2 regions of the Pseudoduganella sp. LjRoot289 genome follow, and region 1 is predicted to be linked to the other one. Evidence: riboswitches for the same ligand, from Rfam matches in the RefSeq annotation. Region 1 holds a riboswitch; the other holds the start of a gene.
The links. Region 1 has a riboswitch for cobalamin ahead of ACSQ8Y_RS16945 (TonB-dependent receptor). Riboswitches for the same ligand answer to the same signal wherever they lie in the genome.

Region 1 (3,599 bases):
GGGCGCCGATGTCGGCGCTCTGGCCGTCGGCCGGGGTCCAGGACAGGCGCGCGCTCAGCACGTTCTTCGGCACCAGCACCAGTTCGCGGCCGGCGGCCGCGCCTTCGGTGAAAGTGGCTTTTACACGCTGGTAATGGCCGCTCAGCGACCAGTCGGCGGCCAGGCGCGCGCTCGCGTCCAGTTCGAAGCCCTGGCGCCGGGTCGGGGCCAGGTTGACGTTGGCGCCGAAGTGGAATTCGCCCGCGGTCGGATCGTAGTAGATTTCATTGCGCAGCTCGTGGCGGAACACGCGCGCGGCCAGCTTGTTGCCGTCTTCGGCGTAGCTCGTGCCCAGTTCCATGTCGTGCGAGGTCTGCGGCTGCAGCACGCGGTTGGCCAGCGGCGTGTAGGCATTGTCGTCCGCGTTCGGCAGGCGGTAGCTCTGGCCCATCTTGGCGTGCAGCGTGGCCTTGGCCGACAGCGCGTAGCTGCCCTGGATGTCCCAGGCGTTCACGCCCTGGGTCACGTCGTAGACGGCGCTGGCGAAAGGCGACGGGTCGCGGTTGTCCTTCTCGAACAGCTCGCGGCGCGCGCCGGCGGCCAGGCGGAACGCGTCCCACTTGATTTCGTCGCGCAGGTACAGCGCCTTCGACTTCTGCGTCGCCTTGCTAGGCGCGCTGCCCTTCTGCTCCCGGCTCCAGTCGATGAAATCGATGCCGGCCACCGCTTCGTTCAGGACGGCGCCGATCTGGCCCAGCTTGCGCACGCGCGGCGAGAACTGGGTCTGCTTGCTCTGGTAATCCAGTTCATACAAGCCGTAGGCGCTGAAATAGCTCGCTTCCAGCTCCTTGCGGCGGTGCGACAGTTCGGCTGCCAGGTCGTAGCCGGCCACCTTGGCTTCGACGAAGGCGGTGTAGCGGTCGCTGTCGAGCGAGCCGAAGTTCTTGGGCGAGGCGGTCTGGCGCGGATTGGCGTTGAACTGCGCCTCGGACAGCGAACCGGCGAAGCGGGAATCCTGGCGGGTGCCGGAGACGCGCACCCCGGCGCGGCCGCCGGTGAAGGCCCACTGCGCGCCCAGGTTCAGGTTGCGCGACTTAAAGCCGTTGTTGTCGCGGTAGTTGTCGGTGTCGAGCGCGCCGCCCGACAGGTCGAACGCCCAGTTGTCCGCGCTATGCGTGAGCGCGGCGCGGCCTTCGCGCAGGCCGAGCTGACCTGCTTCAGCGAACACCGTGCCCCGGGTGCCGGCATTGCGCGCGCCGGGGCGCTTGGTGATGATCTGGATCACGCCGCCGGTGGCGCCGTCGCCGTACAGCACGCTGCTGCCGCCGCGCGTGATCTCGATGCGCTCGACCGAGTCCACAGGAATGGTCGACAGGATGGCCGTGCTCTGCTCGTTTTCGGACAGGCGCACGCCATCCAGCAGGACCACCATGTTCTGGCTGCTGTTGGTGCCGAAGCCGCGCATGTCGAGCGCGAAGTCCGGGCTGCCGTCCAGGCTCTGGTGACCCAGCACGCCGCCGATTTTGCGGATGGCCTGGTTGACGTCGCTGGCGCCGGAACGGCGGATCTCGGCCGCGCTGATGACGGTGGCGCCGATCGGCAGTAGCGACGGGTCGCTGTCGAAACGGGCGCCGGTGACGATCACGGGCGCGGCGGTTTGGGCGAGAGCCTGGGCGGGCGCCTGGGCCAGCGCTGGCGCCGGTGCGGCTGCGGCTGCGGCGAAGCACAGGGCGATGGAAGTGGCCAGGGCCAGCGGCTGCAGGGACGGCAGCAAGGCCGGCGAGCGGCGGGTATGCGTGAAGGTCATCTTGTTCTTTATACGTAGTGAGCATCCGTCCGCGTCCCCGCAGATCGGATTCAACGGAAGGCAATCAGCGCTTCCACCTGTCTGGCCGGTATCCGGGCTGGCAAGACGGACTGGATCACCTTCCGGCGCGGCGCCGCGCAGCGGGACTGCCGCGCGGCCTGCACTGTGGTTGTCGATCCAGCCTGCCGCGTGCCTCGTTCAAGCAGCGCGGCGCTTGCGTACCGTTGCGGGGGCAGCACACCTTGGCCGCCGCGCGCAGCGCAGGCAGCCTTGTGTTTCCCGTTTAACTGCGTCCATGGACATGGGCGCGGGCACCAAAACGCGGCCATTATACTCCCGCCGATAAGGTTGGTAATTTACTACCTGCTTCGATATAGTGGCAGCCATGAACGCCTACCCCTACCGCAAACTCCTGGCCGCAGCAGCCGCCATGGCGGCCCTGGCCATCCAGGGCACGCTGCTGGCGCAAGTGCAGGTCATCGCCGTTCCGGAACCCTATACCGACACCGGCATCCCCTTCGCGCCGGCGCACGCGGCGGCGGTCGCCACGCCGAGCGCGCCCAACGCCTGGGGCGGCCCGCGCACCGGCGGCGAGCCTACCCTGTCGGACCGCGTGGCCGACTACAAGATCAAAGCGACGCTCGATCCGGTCAAGCACACGGTGGACGGCCAGCAGCAGCTCACCTGGCGCAACCGCAGCGCGCATCCGGTGCGCACGGTCTATCTGCACCTCTACCTGAACGCCTTCGAACACGGCGGCACCACCTTCTTCACCGAGCACCGCGCGATGGGTGGACGCGGCGTGTTCAGCACCGACCCCAAGGACGGCGACTGGGGCCACATTGAACTGCGCAGCGTGCTGCAGAACGGCGCCAAGGTCGACCAGTCCTTCGTGCACCCGGACGACGGCCCGGCAAACGACCGCACCGTGGTGCGCTTCGACCTGCCGCAGCCGGTGGCGCCCGGCGCCACCACCACGCTCGATATCGATTTCCACAGCCAGTTGCCGCGCCTGCTCGCGCGCAGCGGCTACTTCGGCAGCTTTCATCTGGTGGCGCAGTGGTTCCCGAAAATCGGCGTACTGGAACTGCCCGGCGAACGGGGCGCCGTCAAGGAGCGCTGGAACGTGCACGAGTACCATGCCGAGTCCGAGTTCTACGCGGACTTCGGCAGCTACGACGTGAAACTTACCGTACCGAAGGGCTACACGGTCGGCGCCACCGGCGAACTGCAAGGCGCGCCGGTGGAGAAGGACGGCATGCTGACGCACCACTACGTGCAGGGCGACGTGCACGATTTCGCCTGGACCGCCGACAAGCGCTACGCCGCGCCGCTGACGGGCAGCTGGACCGGCGCGGGCAGTCCGCCGGTCAGCATCAAGGTCCTGTACGCGCCGGAGTTCGCGGCCAGCGCGGCGCCGTCGCTGAAGGCCGCGCAGGATGCGCTGAGCTACTACTCGAAAACGCTGGGGCCGTATCCGTACCGGACGCTGACCGTGGTGCTGCCGCCGCATAACGCCGGTGCGGCGTCCGGCATGGAGTACCCGACCTTCTACACCGCCGACAGCTACACCAAGGTCGAACCCGACACGGCCGACGCATTCGAGCTGGACCTGGTCAACATCCACGAATTCGGCCACGGCTATTTCTACGGCATCCTCGCCTCCAACGAGTTCGAGGAACCGATGCTGGACGAAGGCCTGAACGAATACTGGAACATGCGCATGGCGCGTGAACGCGGGCAGAAGTTCCACCCGGCGCCATGGTGGCTGCGCGCACTGGGCGTCTCGCCCGGATTCGACGGCTTCCACTAC
Region 2 (3,599 bases), 1.7 Mb from region 1:
CACGTCGTACAAGCCGGCCTCCGGCATCGCCTGCAACGGCGGCACGGTGACCTTCGCGTTGAACACATTCTTCAGCACGTAGCGCAGCAGGCTGCCCATGTTCTCGACGCCGCCGGTGCGGTGGTAGTCCCGGATGGCTTTGTCCTCGCGCACGCCCAGTTCGCGCAGCGCGTCGTCCGGCACGCCGCCGACCGCGTAGACCGCGTGGCGCTGGCGCTGCATCGCCTTCAGTTCGGGCGCCAGGGCCTGCGTTTGCTGGCTGTTCTTCACGTCCAGCAGCACGGCATCGGCCGCGACGAGGGCGGCGCGGTCGGCGGGCGCCATGCCGTTCGCGGGGATGATGCGCACGCTGATGTCGTGCGCTTTCAGCTCGGCCTGCAGACCGCGCACAGCCAATACGGCGGGACGCGATTCCACGTCGCCAAGCAACAGCGCCAAGGTGCGCGGCGCGGCCTGTGCGGCGGAAGGCATCAGCGCGCCGCACAAGGCGGCACAGACGATGGCCACCCTCGCAGAAAGCGGCGCCGCCGGCGGCATGGTAATCGGCACGGCGGTCGGCATGGCGATCCACCTGGCCAAGCGCGGCAAGGCCTCCTTCACTTTATTCAGGTACATAGACGACCTTTCCATCCGGGAGCTGGTACGCGGTGCCGAGGCGCTTGCCGCTGCCCGACAAGGGTTTGTCGCTGACGCGGGTCACCTTGATCTCGGACCCCTTTTTGGTCAGTATTTCCACCTTGCCGTCCGCGCTCTTCTTGGCGATGGTGACTTCGGAGTTGGGGTCGAGCAGGTCCATCATGTTCCAGGCGGAGAACAGGGCGAGCATCATGGCGACGATGAAGACGATGCTGGCGTCGAACAGGTTGGCGACGCCCGCCAACGGGTCTTCGCCGCCAGAGCCGTCGTGACGGCTGTAGCGGTGGCGATTGAGGTAGCGCATGTCAGCCTCCGGAGCGCAGCAGGTGCGGCGCCGCAGGCACGGCCTGGGCTTCCAGGCCGGCCTGCCCGGCCAGCAGCGTCTCGGCCGCATAGGCGACGTCGGTCAGGTCGTTGCGCAGCCAGTGCTCGCGCGCCAGCGTCAGCACGTAGGCCGTCACGCTGCAGGCCAGGCCGACCACGGTGGCGGTGAACGCTGTGGTCATGCTCTCGGCCATTTTCGGCAGATTGCCTTGCGCCAGGCCGGCCAGCGAGATGCCCATCGGGATCAGGGTGCCCATCAAGCCCAGCGCCGGGCCGACGCGGACGACGAAGCGCACCGAATCCAGGCGGCGCACGCCGGCCGCGTCGGTGCGCTGCACCAGGCGTTCCAGGCGCACCTCGAGCGGCGGGTTTCCCTGCTGCGCGGCGGCGGCCTGCATCTGCGCGGTGGCCGCGTCGACCAGCACGCGCACGCCGCGCCGGCGCTCGTTCCATTCGGCGACGAAGGTGCCCAGGCAGACCAGCATGTGCAAGGTCAACGCGGCGATGCCCAGCAACACAGGCAGGTACAGCAAAGTGGAAATCGAATACAGCAAGGTTTCGATGGCGCGCACGGCACCGTCGATAGGCAGGTCTGGCATGGAATGTTCCTACGGAGCGGCAATCCTCCCCACTTCCCCGTAGGCGCGATTGCTGTCAGAAGCGCGCCACGCACGGCAGCGCACTTCCACCTGCTCTGGCCGGTATCCGGGCTCGCAAGCCTAGCTGTCCGACCTTCCCATGCCGAAGCACAGTGGTGTTGGGAGACAGCCTGCCGTCAAGGACGACGCTTGCTAACCGTTGCGGGGGCAGCACACCTGACCGCTTGCGCGGCCTGTGTTTCCCGTTTAACTGCGCACGAAGACTACGCGCGCGGGCACCAGAGCGAGCGCATTATACGTTTGGCATGCGCCGCCAGTCCAGTCCTCCGGACCAGTCACTTCAAATTAGCAAGCCTGCTCCAGCGGCAGACAAACCGTGAAGCTGCTGCCGCACCCCGGCCCGGCGCTGTGGGCCGCCACGCTGCCGTGGTGCAGCTCGACCAGGCTCTTCACCAGCGCCAGTCCTATTCCCAGCCCGCCGGACGTGATCTCTTCATGGCCGCCATCCTGCTCGCCTTGGGCGAACAGCTCGAAGGCGCGCTCCAGCAACTCCGGCGCCATGCCGACACCGTTGTCGCGCACCGTCATCCGAACCTGCGGCTGCGCAGCCTCGCTTTCCACTTCCACGCGCAGCACGATCTCGCCGCCGGCCGGCGTGTACTTGGCGGCATTGTTAAGCAAATTGGTCATCACCTGCACCAGGCGCTTATGGTCGCCGCGCAGCCAGACCTCGCCGGGCGGCACCTGCACCGTCAGGCGCTGGCTTGCGGCTTCGATCGCCGGGCGCGCCTGCTCGACGGCGTCCGCGGCGACGCGTGCCGCGTCGATGCAATCCCACCGCAGGCGGACCAGGCCACGCTTCACACGCGACACGTCCAGCAAGTCGTCCACCAGGCCGGTCATATGCCTGACCTGGCGCGAAATCACCCCGCCGGTCTGTTTCAGGCATGCCTCGTTCAGGCCGCCCATGGCCAGCAAGTCGGCCGCCGCGCTGATGGGAGCCAGGGGGTTGCGCAACTCGTGCGCCAGCATGGCCACGAATTCGTCCTTGCGGCGGTCGGCCAGCAACAGCGCTTCCTCGCTGCGCTTGGCTGCGCTGACGTCCTTGAACAAGATGGCGACCCTGCACTCGGCCGGGTCGTCGACGCGGAAGGCGTATAAGTCGAACCAGCGCCCCATCGCCTTCGCTTCGTAAGACGTGCGTACCGGTTCGCCCGTGAGCGCCACCTTGCCATAGGTCTCGAACCAGAATTCTTCGTGCTCGGGCACCAGTTCGCGCATCAGGCGTCCCTCTGCGGCCGGCAGGCCGGTCACGCCGGCAAAGGCCCGGTTGATTTCGCGGAAGCGGTAGTCGACCGGCTTGCCTGCCGCGTCAAACACCAATTCGATGATGCAAAAGCCTTCATCGATCGAATCGAACAGCGAGCGGTAGCGTGCCTCGCTCAACTTTAGCTGCGCCTCGGCAAGCTTTTTGTCATGCACATCGGTCGAGGTGCCGAACCAGCGCAGCACGGCCGCCCCGCTTCTCCCCTCGATATTGCGCTGGGGCTCGGCGCGCGCCAGGAACCAGCGGTATTCGCCGCTGGCCGAGCGCACCCTATGCTCGACGGAAAATACTTCGCCGTTCGCTTTGGCGACCGCCCATGCCGCCAAGGTCGCGGGGATGTCGGCGGGATGGATGAAGCCAGTCAGCTGATCCGGGCCGGTGGCGGCCAGGTCGGCGCCGGTGTAGCTCATCCATTGTTTGTTGACGAATACGGCCCGGCCCGCGCTGTCCAGTATCCAGATCAATTGCGGTATCGAGTCCGCCATCAGGCGGAAACGCCGCTCGCTTTCCCGCAGGCGGCGCTCGGCCTCGTGGCGCGACGTGGCGTGGCGCAGCCGCGCAGGGTTGCCGCCCGCGTCCTGTTTGCTGGCGGCGCTCCGGATAACCGGGGGCTGATCCCTTGAACTCGCTTGCACGTGGCGCTCCGTTTCTCTGGACGAATGCCACAGTATATTCTTAGCTTGCCGAGCGCGACGCGCCGCATCGGCCGAGGG

Region 2: it holds a riboswitch for cobalamin, as region 1 does, so the genes downstream of both, ACSQ8Y_RS09715 (MotA/TolQ/ExbB proton channel family protein) here and ACSQ8Y_RS16945 (TonB-dependent receptor) in region 1, are expected to answer to the same signal.

The regions. Positions count from the first base shown of each region.
Region 1 is NZ_CAXUPN020000001.1:3,974,556-3,978,154, forward strand. It holds gene ACSQ8Y_RS16945 (TonB-dependent receptor) at 1-1,786, opposite strand, end outside; cobalamin riboswitch at 1,853-2,119, opposite strand; gene ACSQ8Y_RS16950 (M1 family metallopeptidase) at 2,172-3,599, shown strand, end outside.
Region 2 is NZ_CAXUPN020000001.1:2,302,630-2,306,228, forward strand. It holds gene ACSQ8Y_RS09705 (cobaltochelatase subunit CobN) at 1-615, opposite strand, end outside; gene ACSQ8Y_RS09710 (DUF2149 domain-containing protein) at 602-940, opposite strand; gene ACSQ8Y_RS09715 (MotA/TolQ/ExbB proton channel family protein) at 942-1,559, opposite strand; cobalamin riboswitch at 1,640-1,857, opposite strand; gene ACSQ8Y_RS09720 (PAS domain-containing sensor histidine kinase) at 1,905-3,521, opposite strand.